One region of the Enterobacter sp. ECC-219 genome, then DNA from elsewhere that is predicted to be linked to it. Evidence: predicted binding sites of a transcription regulator. Region 1 holds the regulator's gene; each other region holds the start of a gene.
What was found. Region 1 encodes CRP, which controls carbon source genes, mostly activating them, when cyclic AMP is high. Its sites were predicted from a motif close to ATGTGANNNNNNTCACAT; they were not measured.
Positions count from the first base shown of each region.

Region 1 (4,214 bases):
AGCGCTGCGCCAGACCCGGCGTCAGCATCGTGTGCTCGCGCGCCAGCGTCGTCATGGCGTTGATATGCTCGACGATAAACTGGCTGTGCGTCACCCACAGCTTCATATCCGCCAGATAATGTGAATTAAAGCCCGGCTCCTGCATCGCCTGATTCAGCGAGTTAAAGAGGGCGTTATGCGCCTGGTTGACCTTCATACGTTCGTAGGCAAGCGGGGAAGGCTGCGGATCGTCGCTCAGGATCAGACGAATGGCCTGCTGATCGGCCTCCAGCGCGTCGTGGGCGTTTTGCCTCAGCAGCCCGCTCTGCCACTGTGGCCACAGCCAGACCATACCGCCAAAGGCGATCAGGCAGCCAATCAGCGTGTCGATCAGGCGGGCAACGATGAACTGTTCGCCGTTAAGCGTAAGCAGTTGCAGGGTATATACCGCCGTTACCGTAAAGCCCACCATCGCCCAGCCGTAGTTTTTGCGAATGATTAGATAGCTCACCAGGGTGATAGCCAGCATGCCCGCCAGGGTATAGCCCTCGGGCACGTGAAAGTGCAGCGTCACGCCTGCAATAATCAGCCCCGCCATCGTGCCGCCCGCCCGGTGCAGAATGCGCACCCGCGTGGCGCCATAGCCGTTCTGGGTGACAAACAGCACGGTCATTAAGATCCAGTAGGGTTTCGGCAGGTGCAGCGCCATGCCCATCAGGCTGGCGATACTGAGCATGACGCTAATTCGTGCGGCGTTGCGCAGGGCGGACGATTTAAGAGAAAGATAGCTTTTGAGCGCCGGCAGCAGCGGCAGACGTTTTTGTTTATCCGCCATCAGGTCGCGGGGATAAAGCGGTCGCTGGGTGCGCAGCACGCGGGCGATGCGGCTGAAGTGCCAGGCGGCAAACTGGCCGACCGGATTTTCCGGGTGCTGACGGGCAATTTTCTCCAGCGCGCCGAGCTGTTTGTCCATGTTAAAGCGCGTGGGGTAGCGGTGATAAAGTATATCGTCAGCCAGCACCCGCAGGCGCGCGGAGACGGTCTGCGCGTTCCAGCGAATCACCGCTTCGGCATGGCTGCGCTCAACCAGCTTTTGCACCTCCTGCGGGTGATGAAGGCTAACGGAGATATGCTCCTGAAGGTCCAGCCCCACCTGGAAGGTACGCAGCAGCCGTTTGTACTCGTGGTTCTTGTTTGCGGCGAGCATATGCAGCTGCTGATAGCACTGGCTTATCAAATCCACCACTTTTTGCTGGCGCGTCAGCAGCGGCGGTAAGGATTTTTCCGGATCGGTATGCTGGGTGAGCAGGGTGTATTTGGCTTCGCAGTAATCCGCAAGCTGCACGTAGAGCAGGCTCAGAGATTCTCGCAGCGGCTGCTCTCGCCATAGCCAGAACCAGAACCAGTTAAACAGCCCGTACCACAGCGTGCCGAGGGCGTAGATCAGCAGCGGCTCCCACACGGGCATATTCCCGGCGAGGCTCAGGGTAAAGATGGCCGCAATGAGTGACGCTGGAAGCAGGCGAGCGTGCAGCGAGCTGATTTCCGCCGTGACGCCGAGGGTCATCGCCAGCACGGTCAGGATCAGTGGCAGGGGAATATCGCGAGCCAGTAACAGCTGCACCGCGAGGCTACAGCCTGCAAACAGGCAGCCACCGATAATCAGGCGTTTGAAAAAGCGCTTATGCGGCGTGTCCAGACCGGCGATGTTGCAGCAGGCGGGCACGAGGGAAAACAGCAGGCCCTGCTGAAGATGACCTAGGAGCAGGCCCACGGCCACAGGAAGACACAACACCAGCGTTTGTCGCAGTGCGTAGTTAACTTCCGGGTGATAGATCAGCCTGCGCCACATGGGGAAAAGAGACAAAAACGGCGTGACACCTCGCGATGGCACGCCGTTTAAGCAGGATTAACGGGTTCCGTAAACCACGATGGTTTTACCGTGGGCGGAGATCAGGTTTTGATCTTCCAGCATTTTCAGAATACGGCCCACTGTTTCACGGGAGCAACCAACGATCTGACCAATTTCCTGACGGGTAATTTTAATTTGCATGCCGTCCGGGTGGGTCATAGCGTCTGGCTGTTTCGCCAGGTTCAGCAGGGTTTGCGCGATACGGCCGGTCACGTCCAGGAAGGCGAGGTTACCCACTTTCTCTGACGTCACCTGCAGACGGCGCGCCATCTGGGAAGAAAGACGCATCAGGATGTCAGGGTTTACCTGAATCAGCTGACGGAATTTCTTGTAAGAAATTTCAGCCACTTCACATGCTGTCTTTGCACGAACCCAGGCGCTACGTTCCTGGCCTTCTTCAAACAGGCCCAGTTCACCGATAAAATCGCCCTGGTTCAGATAAGAAAGGATCATCTCTTTCCCTTCCTCATCTTTGATCAGCACTGCCACCGAGCCTTTGACGATGTAATACAACGTTTCCGCTTTTTCACCCTGGTGAATCAGCGTGCTCTTCGATGGGTACTTATGAATGTGGCAATGAGACAAGAACCATTCGAGAGTCGGGTCTGTTTGCGGTTTGCCAAGCACCATGCGCTGTTATCCTCTGTTATAAGCTGTCACCAGAGTCATCAGATGCATCCGGACTCTGGGGTTGCAATCGAATTCTTACCCATACCCTGGGAAGTCGGCTGTCGTAACGTTTCGCAGCCAGTAAAGTTTGATGTCCTCTGCATACATGTGTAACGTCAATGTATTACTGTAGCATCCTGAGTGTTTTAGCATAGCTTTCGCCGCGTGTCTCCTGGTGTCTCGCTTCAGCATGATGCAGGTCGCCTTCCATTGCGAGAAATGTAACGCACGCGTAATCTGTCACCAAAAATGCAACGTTGGAGTTAATGAATATGCAAGCGCGCGTGAAGTGGGTTGAAGGTTTAACGTTCCTGGGGGAGTCCGCGTCAGGACACCAGATTTTGATGGATGGTAACTCCGGCGATAAAGCGCCGAGCCCAATGGAAATGGTGCTGATGGCGGCAGGTGGATGCAGCGCGATTGACGTGGTGTCGATTCTGCAAAAAGGTCGTCATGACGTAACGGATTGCGAGGTTAAACTCACCTCAGAACGTCGCGAAGAGGCGCCACGCCTGTTCACCCACATTAATCTGCACTTTGTTGTCACCGGGAAAGCGCTGAAAGACGCGGCGGTTTCACGCGCGGTGGACCTGTCTGCGGAGAAGTACTGCTCTGTGGCGCTAATGCTGGAGAAAGCGGTAAAAATTACGCATTCGTATGAAGTGATTGAGGTGTGATTCACGGGGCATCGTGCGTGTTGATGCCCTCACCCTAACCCTCTCCCACGGGGAGAGGGAACATCTTTACGCGATCTGCTTCCCTTCCATCAACCGCTGAACCAGCGGCGTCATGATGAGCTCCATTGCCAGCCCCATTTTTCCACCCGGCACCACTAACGTATTCATGTGCGAAATAAACGAGCCCTGCAGCATCGCCAGCAGCCAGGGGTAATCAATGCCTTCAAGATTGCGGAAGTGGATCACCACAAAGCTCTCGTCCAGCGACGGGATGCTTTTCGCCGCGAACGGATTGGAGGTGTCCACCGTCGGCACGCGCTGGAAGTTAATGTGGGTGCGGGAGAACTGTGGCGTGAGGTAATTGATGTAGTCTTCCATGGAGCGCACCACGGAGTCCATCACCGCCTCGCGCGAATGGCCGCGCTCGCTCATGTCACGCGTTAGCTTCTGGATCCACTCCAGGTTAACGATAGGGACCACCCCGACCAGCAGATCCACGTGGCGCGCCACGTCGTGCTGAGGCGTAACCACGCCGCCGTGCAATCCTTCATAAAATAATACATCGGTGGGTTCCGGCAGCGGTTGCCAGGGGGTAAAGGTGCCTGGTACCTGGTTCCAGGGTACGGCTTCATCGTAGGTGTGAAGATACTTTCGGGACTGCCCGGTACCGCTCTGCCCGTATTCGCGGAAGGTTTGCTCCAGCAGACCGAAATCATTGGCTTCCGGGCCGAAGTAGCTGATGTGTTTACCCAGATCGCGCGCCTTGCGGATCGCCATGTCCATCTCCGGACGCGTATAGCGGTGAAAGCTGTCGCCTTCGACCTCCGCCGAACGGAGATTCAGCTGGGCGAAAATCTTGCGAAAAGCGAGGCTGGTGGTGGTGGTTCCCGCACCACTCGACCCCGTAACGGCAATAATGGGATGTCTGGCAGACATAGCAACTCCCTGACTGAAAAGGTTGGAAGATCAGCCGTGAA
Region 1 covers NZ_CP143680.1:208,681-212,894, reverse strand. Annotated here, with positions in the region: gene V1603_RS01155 (YccS/YhfK family putative transporter) at 1-1,831, opposite strand, end outside; gene crp (cAMP-activated global transcriptional regulator CRP) at 1,889-2,521, opposite strand; gene V1603_RS01145 (OsmC family protein) at 2,833-3,237, shown strand; gene V1603_RS01140 (phosphoribulokinase) at 3,304-4,173, opposite strand; gene V1603_RS01135 (YheU family protein) at 4,204-4,214, opposite strand, start outside.

Region 2 (4,214 bases), 2.4 Mb from region 1:
AAGGCAGTTCCAGCGACGAGACGCTTTGCAGCACCAGGGCGTCTTTATTACGCAATCCCTCTGGCGTCTCTTTACTCCCTTTTGCGACCGGTTTGAACCCTGCAACGCGTCTACCGCTTGCTGCCAGCGCCTGCAGCAACGCGCGGGATACGACGGTCTTGCCGACAGAGGTATCTGTACCAGTAACAAAGAAACGCTTAAGCATGACTCACTCCACCTCTTGGGTATGCTTCGAAAATATAAACCAGGTAAATAATTCAGTGGAGGAAGTCTACGGGATGCGTGCGCTACCCGGCTTGAGATAGCGCAATTTTTCTTACATCTGCAAAAAAGAGTTAACCCTGTAACAGGCGGATAAGCAGCGAGCCGTTGTACATAGCATCTTTGACCAGCGCCGCGCCGGCCATCGTTCCCTGGTTGGAAAACTGGGTGCTTTCTACCGCAATATTTTTGCTGTAGGCGGGAAGCGACTGCTGCTGAATACAGGCCGTAATCGCCGGAAAAAGAATCTCCGCCGCCTGGCTGAGCGGTGAGCCAATCAGGATTTTTTGCGGGTTGAAGAGGTTCACCATGATAGCCAGAATGCGGCCAACGTTATTCCCCACTCCGGTAATGATGTCCTTCGCCAGCAGATCGCCCTGGCGCGCGGCGGCGCAGAGGGAGTCCACCGTTAAGGGCTGTCCGTGCAGCGAGGAGCTCATGGACTGACTGAGCCGTACCTGCGCCAGTTCCAGCACGCTTTCCACGCTGGCAATCGTCTCCAGACAACCGTGATTCCCGCAGTAGCAGCGCTTACCGTACGGGTCGACCTGGGTGTGGCCGATTTCCACCAGGCTGCTGCTTCCGGCGTGGAGAAGCCGACCATCGGTGATCACCCCCGCCCCGACGTTATGGTCGATGACCACCTGAATGACGTCCCGCGCACCGCGAGACGCGCCAAACAGCGCTTCCGCCATCGTCCAGGCGCTGATGTCGTGCTGAATATAGACCGGCACGCCGGTATGGTTTTTCAGCACCTCACCCAGCGGCATCTCTTTGACGTCGTCGTAAAACGGCATGCGGTGCACAATGCCGTTTTCGGTATCAATAATTCCCGGCATGGTGATGGCAATCGCCGTCAGGCGCTCAAGCCGCTGCTGATGGCGGATAAAGAAGCGATCGATGTGCGAGACAATCGCGTCAAGGAGCGGTTCCTCGGCATTGAGCGGTAGCTCAAGCCGGTCTTCCACCACCAGCTTGCTGCTGAGATCGCGCAGCGCAAGGAAGATCTCTCCGCGGCTAATGCGCAGTGAGAGGTAGTGCCAGGCTTCCGTCTCAACCACCAGCCCGACCGCCGGACGGCCACGGCTGCCCGGCTCCTGAATTTCCGTCTCCTGAACCAGGTGCGCTTCCAGCATTTCGCGGACAATCTTGGTGATACTGGCAGGTGCCAGCTGTGCCAGGCGCGACAGATCGATACGCGAAACCGGGCCAAGCTGATCAATCAGGCGATACACCGCGCCAGCATTGGTCTGCTTAATCTGATCAATATGCCCTGGCTGACTATCAGCAACCACCTCGTACTCCCTTATTTTCGAGCTTCGAAATAAACTATTGGCTATGGTGAAGCACTTCCATGGGTGTCGTCAAATATTTACTTAGCCATGTGATTTACCGCACATTTTTACCCGTTTTCCCGGGAAAAATCAGGCTGCGGAGGCCTGGATTAACTGCTGTTTGAAGCGCTGCGCAGCATGACTCTGTTCGCGATGTTTTGACCACACCAGCCACATCTCCGAAACGGCATCCTCTTCGGCAATGGCAACCCAGCGCATTTCGCGCAGCTGTACCCGCTTAAAGGAGGCCGGGAGTATCGACACGCCCAGCCCGGCGGCAACCAGGCCAATAATGGTCATCGCCTCTCCCACTTCCTGGGTAATGACCGGCGCCAGATCGTAGCGGCGCATCAGCCCCAGAATATCATCATACAGACCCGTTCCGACCTGCGGGTCAAAAAAGACAAACGGCTCTTTTGCCAGCTCTGCCAGCGAGACCGCCGGACGCGACGCCAGCGGGTGATCGAGCGGGATCATGGCCATCAGCGGTTCGCGCAGGATCACCTCCCACGCCAGCGTGTCCGGCAGCTGGGTATTACGCATCAGCCCCAGATCGAGCGCACCTTCATTCAGCGGCGCAATCTGCTCGCGGGTATTAATTTCGCGCGTCTGAATATGCACATCCGGAAAATGACGGCGGAATGACGAGAGCGTCTGCGAGACGGCGCTGATAAACGGCGCGGACGAGGTAAACCCGATTCGCAGCTCTCCGGCTTCCCCGAGATAGAGCCGTTCCGCCCGGGCGGCGGCGTCATCGACCATGCTCAGGATTTGTCGGCTGTCGATCAGAAACTGCTTCCCCGCCGCCGTCAGGCTCACGCTGCGGTTGGTGCGGGCCAGAAGGCGCGCCCCGACCTGCTGTTCCAGGATCTGAATCTGCTGGCTTAAGGGTGGCTGAGAGATATTAAGCCGCGCCGCCGCGCGACCAAAATGCAGCTCCTCAGCGACGGCGACAAAGTAGCGAAGATGACGCAGCTCGATATTCATATTTTTAAGGTATCATTTGAGATTATTAATATATTAGACAGAATATTTACATTTTCCTACCCTGAACAGGTGGTCATACCCGTCACCCGAAATCACGGGGATGTTTAAGCAAGGAAACTGTGTGAGTCGTACAACTACTATTGATATCGATCCGGCAAGAGATATCAATGATTTACCCGCAGCACCGCAGCCGGTCCAGTTCATTAAACGTGGTACCCCCCAGTTTATGCGCGTCACGCTGGCGCTCTTCTCCGCCGGTCTGGCAACATTTGCCCTGCTCTATTGCGTTCAGCCGATCCTGCCCGTTCTCTCTCATGAGTTTGGCGTATCGCCTGCCAGCAGCAGCGTTTCACTGTCTGTTTCTACCGGCATGCTGGCGATTGGCCTGCTCTTTACCGGGCCGCTGTCCGACGCCATTGGCCGTAAACCGGTGATGGTAACCGCCCTGATGCTGGCCTCGGTCTGCACGTTACTCTCGACCATGATGACCAGCTGGCACGGTATTCTGGTGATGCGCGCGCTGATTGGGCTCTCGCTCAGCGGCGTGGCGGCGGTCGGAATGACCTACCTCAGCGAGGAGATCCACCCGAGCTTTGTTGCCTTCTCGATGGGGCTCTACATCAGCGGGAACTCGATTGGCGGCATGAGCGGACGCCTGCTGAGCGGGGTCTTCACGGACTTCTTTAACTGGCGTATTGCGCTGGCGGTAATCGGGTGTTTTGCGCTGGCATCAGCCCTGATGTTCTGGAAAATCCTGCCGGAATCGCGCCATTTCCGCCCGACCTCTCTGCGGCCGAAAACGCTGTTTATCAACTTCCGCCTGCACTGGCGCGACAAAGGTTTACCGCGACTATTTCTGATGGGATTCCTGCTGATGGGCTCCTTCGTGACGCTGTTTAACTATATTGGCTATCGCCTGATGCTCTCGCCGTGGCATCTGAACCAGGCCGTTGTAGGTTTGCTTTCCGTGGCCTATCTCACCGGCACGTGGAGCTCGCCGAAAGCCGGGGCGATGACCGCGCGCTTCGGCCGCGGCCCGGTCATGCTGTTCTTCACGGTGGTGATGCTGGTCGGCCTGCTGCTGACGCTCTTCACCTCCCTGTGGCTGATTTTTGCCGGAATGCTGCTCTTCTCCGCAGGGTTCTTCGCCGCACACTCGGTCGCCAGCAGCTGGATTGGCCCGCGCGCGCGTCGTGCCAAAGGGCAGGCATCGTCGCTGTATCTGTTTAGCTATTACCTGGGTTCCAGCATCGCCGGGACCCTCGGGGGCGTGTTCTGGCACAACTACGGCTGGAACGGCGTGGGCGGGTTTATCGCGCTGATGCTGTGCGCGGCGCTGCTGGTGGGGGGAAGTCTTCACAAACGTTTGAGATAATAAGCTTGCGGGCTGATGCCCGGTAAGAAGAGCGCTCCAGATAAACGGCACCAGCGTACTGGTGCCGTTTCACGTTCAGGAATCCCAGGCCTGCTCTATCTTACCGGCTTTAAACTGCGGAGGCGGTTTTCGGAAACGGCGCGTTAGCCATGCCAGGTAAAGGACCCCCAGCGCCGCCCAGATGAGGCCAAGCGTCAGGGACGTCGCTTCAAGATTTATCCACAGCACGCCGACCGTTACGGCACCAATGATTGGCA
Region 2 covers NZ_CP143680.1:2,875,342-2,879,555, reverse strand. Annotated here, with positions in the region: gene bioD (dethiobiotin synthase) at 1-205, opposite strand, end outside; gene mlc (sugar metabolism global transcriptional regulator Mlc) at 336-1,556, opposite strand; gene V1603_RS13685 (LysR family transcriptional regulator) at 1,686-2,582, opposite strand; gene V1603_RS13680 (MFS transporter) at 2,704-3,957, shown strand; gene V1603_RS13675 (APC family permease) at 4,033-4,214, opposite strand, start outside.
Region 2: the regulator CRP is predicted to act here: its motif matches at 1,644-1,661, upstream of mlc (sugar metabolism global transcriptional regulator Mlc).

Region 3 (4,214 bases), 2.1 Mb from region 1:
TCGATGGACACTTTAGCGGCGAATTTCTTGAAGTTCAGAGGCAGTTTTTCAGACCACAGAACGGTGATGTTCGGCTCCGGAGAAGGACCCATGGTGTACAGGGTGTTCAGGAAGCGGAAGCTGTTTTTGGTAACCAGCGTACGGCCGTCAACGCCCATACCACCGATTGATTCTGTTGCCCAGATTGGGTCACCAGAGAACAGTTCATCGTATTCAGGGGTACGCAGGAAGCGAACCATACGCAGTTTCATGACCAGGTGGTCAATCATTTCCTGAGCGTCTTGCTCGGTGATTTTGCCTGCTTTCAGGTCACGTTCGATGTACGCATCCAGGAAGGTAGACACGCGACCGAAGGACATTGCTGCACCGTTCTGAGACTTAACCGCAGCCAGGTAGCCGAAGTAGGTCCACTGGATAGCTTCCTGAGCGTTGGTTGCAGGACCAGAGATATCGCAGCCGTATTTCGCAGCCATCTCTTTGATCTGACCCAGCGCGCGGTGCTGTTCAGCAATTTCTTCACGCAGACGGATAGTCGCTTCCAGGTTTACGCCGTTTTCCAGATCGGACTGCAGGGAAACAAACTGCGCGTACTTGTCTTTCATCAGGAAGTCGATGCCGTACAGCGCAACGCGACGGTAGTCACCGATGATACGACCACGACCATATGCATCTGGCAGACCCGTCAGAACGCCAGATTTACGGCAGTTCAGAATGTCTTTGGTGTAAACATCGAATACGCCCTGGTTGTGGGTTTTGCGGTATTCGGTGAAGATTTTTTTCAGCATTGGGTCCAGCTCGCGGTTATACGCTTTGCAGGAACCTTCAACCATTTTGATACCACCGAACGGGATGATTGCGCGTTTCAGTGGTGCTTCAGTCTGCAGACCAACGATTTTCTCAAGGGCTTTGTTGATGTAGCCAGCATCGTGAGAAGTGATGGTGGAAGCAACGGAGGTGTCAAAATCAACTGGCGCGTGAGTGCGGTTTTCCAGTTTAACGCCTTCCATTACGCTGTCCCACAGCTTGGTGGTCGCATCAGTTGCGCCAGCCAGGAAGGATTCGTCACCTTCATACGGGGTATAGTTTTTCTGAATGAAGTCGCGGACGTTTACTTCATTCTGCCAGTCACCTTTCGCAAAACCTTCCCAGGCTGTGGCTAACTTTTCATTAAGCTCGGACATGTAACACCTACCTTCTTAAGTGGATTTTTTATTTACTGCCTGAGAAAACCATCAATGATGATCGTCGCCACGCAGGTAAATGACCCAGTATGTCAACCCAACTAACAGACCCCCACCGATAATGTTCCCGATAGTGACGGGGATCAGGTTATCAGTAATGAAATTCATAATAGTCAGGTGAGAGAAACTTTCCGGGGATGAACCAACTGCGGTCCAGAACTCCGGGCTTGCAAAGTTGCGGATAACAATCCCCATCGGGATCATGAACATATTCGCAATACTGTGCTCAAAGCCGCTGGCAACAAACATCGCAACCGGCAGAACCATAATCATGGCTTTATCCATCAGGCTACGACCCGAGTAGCTCATCCAGACCGCCAGGCAGACCATCAGGTTTGCGAGGATGCCGAGAGCAACGGCTTCGATAAATGTGTGATGCATTTTGTGGTCGGCGGTCTGCAGGACGTTAAGGCCCCAGCCGCCGTTGGCGGTCATATACTCGCCAGAGAGCCACATCAACAGAACAAAGAGCAGACAGCCAATCAGGTTACCAACGTAGACGTTAAGCCAGTTGCGCGCCAGTTGACCCCAGGTAATTCTTCCGCTGGCCTTTGCCACGACAATCAGCACCGTTGAGGTGAAGAGGTCGGCGCCGCAGATGACGCAGAGAATCAGGCCCAGTGAGAAGCAAATGCCGCCAATCAGTTTAGCTATGCCGAAAGGCATTCCGGCAGTACCGGTGGTGGCGGTGATGTAGAAGACGAAAGCGATTGAGATGAACACACCTGCGGTGATCGCCAGATAGAACGTCTTCATCGGGTGTTTCGTTGCTTTATAGACACCCGCTTCTTCGGCAACTTTTGCCATCGCGGCGGGGAGTAAAAGATCAAAAGGGTTGTCAGCTTTCACACTAACTCTCTCTTTATTAAGTCGGCGACGAGATACTAACAAAGCATTATAGAAGAGAAATTGATATAGATCATATCTCGCCTGGCTTATAGGCCCGCAGTGTGTATGGTTTTACAACAAATGCGGAGTAAGTATTTGATTATCCGTATAAAAATAAATTTTAAAAGTTATGAAAAGAGTTGAATTTTTTCGTTCGGCCCCCTTCGAAACAGTTAATTAATATGGGGTATTTACCATAAAAAGTAACAATAAAGCCCAGGCAAATATTATTATATTTACCCATGTTTAACTTTATTATTACAATCAATAATCATTGCCGAAGAGAATAAAAAACGGGGCAATGAAATTGCCCCGTAATATAGCCCAGACGATTGAATACGCCTACTGCTGTTAATGTTATGTGCGCTTATTTTGACCAGTAAGCGGCTTTTGCTTTCTGCAGCTTCTCATAGGCCTTCAGCAGAGACTGATGCGCCGGAAAGGCTTTCAGATCGCTGTCAACTGCCTGCAGACCGTAGAACGGCTCTTCACCGCTCAGCGCCGCGCTGGCGGCTTCAACCGCTTCAGCACCGTACATACGTACGAAAGCGTTCAGGTACTGCAGTGGCTCGCGATCGTCTTCCTGTGCAAGCAGCAACAGGGTTTGCAGGCAGCGGTAATAGTTGGTGCGCTCGGCGGAGAAGACCGACTGGTTAAACTCCATGGTCCATTCGGTCCAGGCCAGGGCCTGATCCAGATCGCCGCCCGCCAGCGCCAGCATCGCTTTTAGTTCGCCGATGCGCAGGGTGTACCAGCCGTTGTCTTTCCCGGTCGCCAGACCCAGCAGTTCGCGCACGCGGGTAAAATCATCGTGGCCCTCATCGTCCAGCTGGGCGATCAGGTTGAGATAATCTTCTTTCTCCCACTCGCTGCCCGGCAGGGACAGCAGGGTCTCACGCAGGTGCGCGCCCATGCTGTTGTTAGCCAGCCACAAATCTTCCGCCGGATAGATGTCGGACATGCCGGGCACGATGATGCGGCACGCGTAAACGCCCAGGTGTTCGTAGTCGGCAATGTAGACTTCCTGATCTTCGGCGTTGAAGATTGCCATCAGCGTGGCGAACTCTTCTTCCGTGGTACCGGCAAAGCTCCAGTCCACGAACGGATAGTCCGCGTCCTGCTTGAACATATCCCAGGAGATCAAACCGCTGGAGTCGATGAAGTGGGTTTCGAGGTTGGTATGCTCGGCCACTTCTTCATCGTCAAACGTTGGCGGGGTAAACACGTCGAGATCTTTCAGGCTACGGCCCTGCAGCAGCTCGGTCACGGTACGCTCCAGCGCCACACCGAAGTCAGGATGCGCGCCGAAGGAGGCAAAGCAAGTGCCGTTAGTCGGGTTAAACAGCACGACGCAGATAACCGGATATTTACCGCCCAGCGAGCCGTCGTAGGCAAAGATTGGGAAACCTTCCGCTTCCAGCTTCGCGATGGATTCCACCACGCCCGGGTAGCGCGCCAGAACGTCCGCCGGGATCTCCGGCAGGCTGATGGATTCAGCGATGATGCGGTTTTTAATGTGACGCTCGAACACCTCAGACAGGCCCTGCACGCGCGCTTCGTTGCGGGTGTTACCGGCGGACATGCCGTTGGACACATACAGGTTGCCGACGATGTTCATCGGAATATAAACGGTCTGCTCGTCAGACTGACGGGTGAACGGCAGGGCGCAGATACCGCGATCTTCGTTACCCGACTGCAGATCGATCAGCATGCTGGCAGTCAGTTCGTTTTCTGGATCGTAGAAAGCGCGCAGGCGTTGATCGAGGATCCCTTCCGGCAGTTCGTCGTCTTCGGTCAGTGGGAACCATTTTTCGTTCGGATAGTGAACGAAAGGACCGTTGGCGATGGTTTCACCCAGCCAGAAGTCAGCAAAGAAATAGTTGGTGGACAGACGCTCAAAATACTCACCCAACGCAGAGGCCAGTGCCGCTTTTTTCGTCGCGCCTTTACCGTTGGTAAAGCAGAGCGCGCAGTCTTTGTCGCGAATGTGCACGGACCAGACGTGAGGCACCGGGTTGAGCCAGGAGGCTTCTTCGATGTTAAAGCCCAGGTCGGTCAGTTTCTGCTGGAAGCGAGCGATGGAAT
Region 3 covers NZ_CP143680.1:2,312,754-2,316,967, forward strand. Annotated here, with positions in the region: gene pflB (formate C-acetyltransferase) at 1-1,181, opposite strand, end outside; gene focA (formate transporter FocA) at 1,233-2,090, opposite strand; gene ycaO (30S ribosomal protein S12 methylthiotransferase accessory factor YcaO) at 2,497-4,214, opposite strand, start outside.
Region 3: the regulator CRP is predicted to act here: its motif matches at 2,149-2,166, upstream of focA (formate transporter FocA).

Region 4 (4,214 bases), 1.2 Mb from region 1:
CGGCCCCATCAGCCCCTCTGCCGACATTTTTTGCCGTTCAACATCCGCAGAAAAATCCATCTGTGGGCCATCGGCTGCGATAGCGGCCTTCGCCTGAGCTTCGGCAAGCGTAATGCGCTGACGGGCAATCTGCATATCGGGGGCATCCGCTATTGCCTTCGCAATCAGCGAATTTAACTGCGTGTCGTTATACGCTTTCCACCATTCATTTTTCGGCCAGTCCGCATGACGAAGTTGGGTATTAACGGAAGCGGCTGTCGTTTGCATTTTGATTGGCGACACCGTGGAATGTTCCGGTGCGCACGCAGCCAGCATAAAAATAAGGGGAGCACTCAGAGATAAAATAAGAAAACGTTTCATTACGCCATGCACTCAAAAAAATAAAGGCGCAACTTACGCTTGATGACGTTCCATTTTTTAGTAACGCGTGGCAATCCGCAAATTGTCATACACTTACATAATCGGCAAAATATTCACTGTGTGAATTATTTATATTTAAATATAAATGCCAATTATTTTGTCTGTATAACCCGCGCAATATCAGCCGACGTTTGCAGCGTACGGATCTCCTGAAATAACCCCAGCGCTTCGCTGTACTCTTTGCGTAAATAACTCAGCCACTGTTTAATTCGCGCGACGTGATACAAACCGGTGTCGCCCTGCTTTTCCAGACGGCTGTATTTTTGCAGCAGCGTGACGACGTCTGCCCACGGCATCCGCGGCTCGTTATATTTCACTACACGGCTGAGGTTCGGCACGTTCAGCGCACCGCGGCCAATCATCACCGCATCACAGCCGGTAGCGTTCAGGCATGCCTGCGCGCTCTCGTAATCCCAGATTTCACCATTGGCGATCACCGGAATGGTGAGGCGTTTGCGGATCTCACCGATCGCCTGCCAGTTAATGCGCTCGGCTTTGTAGCCATCGTCTTTGGTGCGGCCATGCACCACCAGCTCGGTGGCCCCGGCCTGCTGCACCGCATCGGCGATTTCAAACTGCCGCGCGTCGCTGTCCCACCCCAGACGCACCTTAACCGTCACCGGCAAATGCGAAGGCACGGCCTCACGCATCGCCTTCGCGCCGCGGTAAATCAGCTCAGGATCTTTCAGCAAGGTCGCCCCGCCGCCGCTGCCGTTGACCAGCTTCGACGGACAGCCGCAGTTGAGATCCACCCCGTAAGAGCCCAGCTCAACCGCGCGGGCAGCGTTTTCCGCCAGCCACTCAGGATACTGGCCGAGCAGCTGAATACGCACCAGCGTGCCGGAAGAGGTCCGGCTCTGGTTGTGCAGCTCGGGGCACAGGCGGTAGAAGGATTTTACCGGCAACAGCATATCGACCACGCGCAGAAACTCCGTCACGCAGAGATCGTAATCGTTCACCTCGGTCAGAAGCTCGCGCACGAGGGAGTCGAGCACGCCTTCCATTGGAGCCAGTAAAACACGCATAGCAGTACCTGTGAAAAAAGACGCGCTATAGTATCTGCTCTGTTTGTGTGTGGAAAGCCCGACGTTCCATTCCGGAATGTCTGGTATGCTCAAATTTCATGATGTGATCCGTGGCACATTTTTAGGTTTAATTGTATGATGAATGCGTTTCAGCAAGGACTATCACCATGAGCAAATCATTGAACATTATCTGGCAATATCTGCGCGCATTCGTCCTGATTTACGCCTGCCTGTATGCCGGGATTTTCATCGCGTCGCTGCTGCCCATCACCATTCCCGGCAGCATTATCGGCATGCTAATCCTCTTTGTTTTGCTGGCGCTGCAAATCCTGCCCGCAAAATGGGTCAACCCCAGCTGCTTCGTCCTCATTCGCTATATGGCGCTGCTTTTCGTGCCAATCGGCGTCGGGGTTATGCAGTATTTTGATTTGCTCAAAGCCCAGTTCGGCCCGATTGTGGTCTCATGCGCGGTCAGTACGCTGGTGGTTTTCCTGGTGGTGAGCTGGAGTTCGCATCTGGTGCATGGCGAACGCAACGTGATCGGGGAGAAAACAAAAAAATGATGGCTAATATCTGGTGGTCGCTGCCGCTAACCCTGGCGGTGTTCTTCGCCGCGCGCAAGCTTGCCGCACGTTTCAAAATGCCGTTGCTGAACCCGCTGCTGGTGGCGATGGTGGTCATTATTCCGTTCCTGCTGCTCACCGGCATTCCTTATGAACGCTACTTTGCCGGCAGCAAAATTTTAAACGACCTGCTGCAGCCTGCCGTTGTGGCGCTCGCCTTTCCTTTATATGAGCAGCTCCACCAGATCCGCGCCCGCTGGAAATCCATCATTACCATCTGTTTTGTGGGCAGCCTGGTGGCGATGATCACCGGCACGTCGGTAGCGCTTTTGATGGGGGCCTCGCCGCAGATTGCCGCCTCGATTCTGCCAAAATCGGTGACCACACCTATCGCGATGGCTGTCGGTGGCAGCCTGGGCGGGATCCCGGCCATCAGCGCGATGTGCGTCATTTTCGTCGGTATTCTCGGTGCGGTGTTTGGTCACACCCTGCTGAACGGGATGCGTATTCATACTAAAGCGGCACGGGGACTGTCGATGGGGACCGCCTCCCACGCCCTGGGCACTGCCCGCTGCGCGGAACTGGATTATCAGGAAGGGGCGTTTAGCTCGCTGGCTCTGGTGATCTGCGGGATTATCACCTCCCTGCTGGCCCCGTTCATTTTCCCGCTGATTCTGGCGGTGATGGGCTAAAATTTGCGATGCGTCGCGCAAATTTCATTTTGATTTCATAAGTTGCATACATAATGAGAAGTGGATCACATATAAAGCCCTAACGGCTCCGTAAACTACCGATCCATTAACCTTTATGAGGCAAACGCCATGCACCCACGTTTTCAAGCTGCCTTCGCCCAGCTTGCAGAGAATTTGCAGTCAGCCCTTGCTCCCGTTCTGGCAGATGCACACTTCCCCGCCCTGCTGACCGCGGAGCAGGTCACGGTGCTGAAACAGGCAACGGGACTGGACGAAGACGCGCTGGCTTTCGCACTGCTTCCCCTGGCTGCCGCCTGCGCGCGGGCCGATCTCTCCCACTTTAACGTCGGGGCCATTGCGCGCGGAATCAGCGGTACCTGGTACTTCGGCGGCAATATGGAGTTCCTGGGCGCGACCATGCAGCAGACCGTTCACGCCGAGCAGAGCGCCATCAGCCACGCCTGGCTGCGCGGTGAGAAAGCCCTGAGCGCCATTACCGTTAACTACACCCCCTGCGGCCACTGCCGTCAGTTTATGAACGAGCTGAACAGCGGGCTGCAGCTGCGCATCAACCTGCCGGGACGCGCGCCGCACACGCTGGGCGATTACCTGCCTGACGCCTTTGGCCCGAAAGATCTGGAGATCAAAACGTTGCTGATGGACGAGCAGGATCACGGTTTCGCCCTGTCCGGCGATGACCTGAACCAGGCGGCCATTCGCGCGGCGAACAAAAGCCACACGCCTTACAGCAAGTCCCCGAGCGGCGTGGCGCTGCAGTGCCGCGACGGCCGTATCTTCACCGGCAGCTATGCGGAAAATGCCGCGTTTAACCCAACGCTGCCGCCGCTGCAGGGCGCGCTCAACCTGCTGAGCCTGAACGGCTACGATTATCCGGACATTCAGCGCGCCATTCTGGCCGAAAAAGCCGATGCGCCACTGATCCAGTGGGATGCCACCGCCGCGACGCTCAAGGCGTTAGGCTGCACGACGATCGACCGCGTCCTGCTGGCATAAACCTTCCGGCGGACAGAAATGTCCGCCACGTTGCTGAAAAACCCCTCAGTTGAGTCGCTGTTTCTTGCGCTAACCAGGCGGGTAAAGTAGCCTGAGTTAAATTTCATCCACGAACGAGCCATCTCCATGTTAAAGCGCGTTTTTTACAGCCTGTCTGTCCTGGTCGGCATACTGCTGTTTATCGTGCTGGGTCTCGACCGCTGGATGAGCTGGAAAACCGCCCCCTACATCTTTGACGATCTGCAGGACCTGCCCTATCGTCAGGTTGGCGTGGTGCTCGGCACCGCCAAGTATTACCGCACCGGGGTGATCAACCAGTACTACCGCTACCGCATTCAGGGCGCGCTGAACGCCTACAATAGCGGCAAGGTAAACTACCTGCTGCTAAGCGGCGATAACGCCCTGCAAAGCTATAACGAGCCGGTGACAATGCGGAAGGATTTGATTGCCGCTGGCGTCGATCCTGCCGATATCGTGCTCGACTACGCCGGATTCCGCAC
Region 4 covers NZ_CP143680.1:4,046,354-4,050,567, forward strand. Annotated here, with positions in the region: gene mdtQ (multidrug resistance outer membrane protein MdtQ) at 1-360, opposite strand, end outside; gene dusC (tRNA dihydrouridine(16) synthase DusC) at 513-1,445, opposite strand; gene V1603_RS19230 (CidA/LrgA family protein) at 1,613-2,008, shown strand; gene V1603_RS19235 (CidB/LrgB family autolysis modulator) at 2,005-2,700, shown strand; gene cdd (cytidine deaminase) at 2,830-3,714, shown strand; gene sanA (outer membrane permeability protein SanA) at 3,841-4,214, shown strand, end outside.
Region 4: the regulator CRP is predicted to act here: its motif matches at 1,547-1,564, upstream of V1603_RS19230 (CidA/LrgA family protein).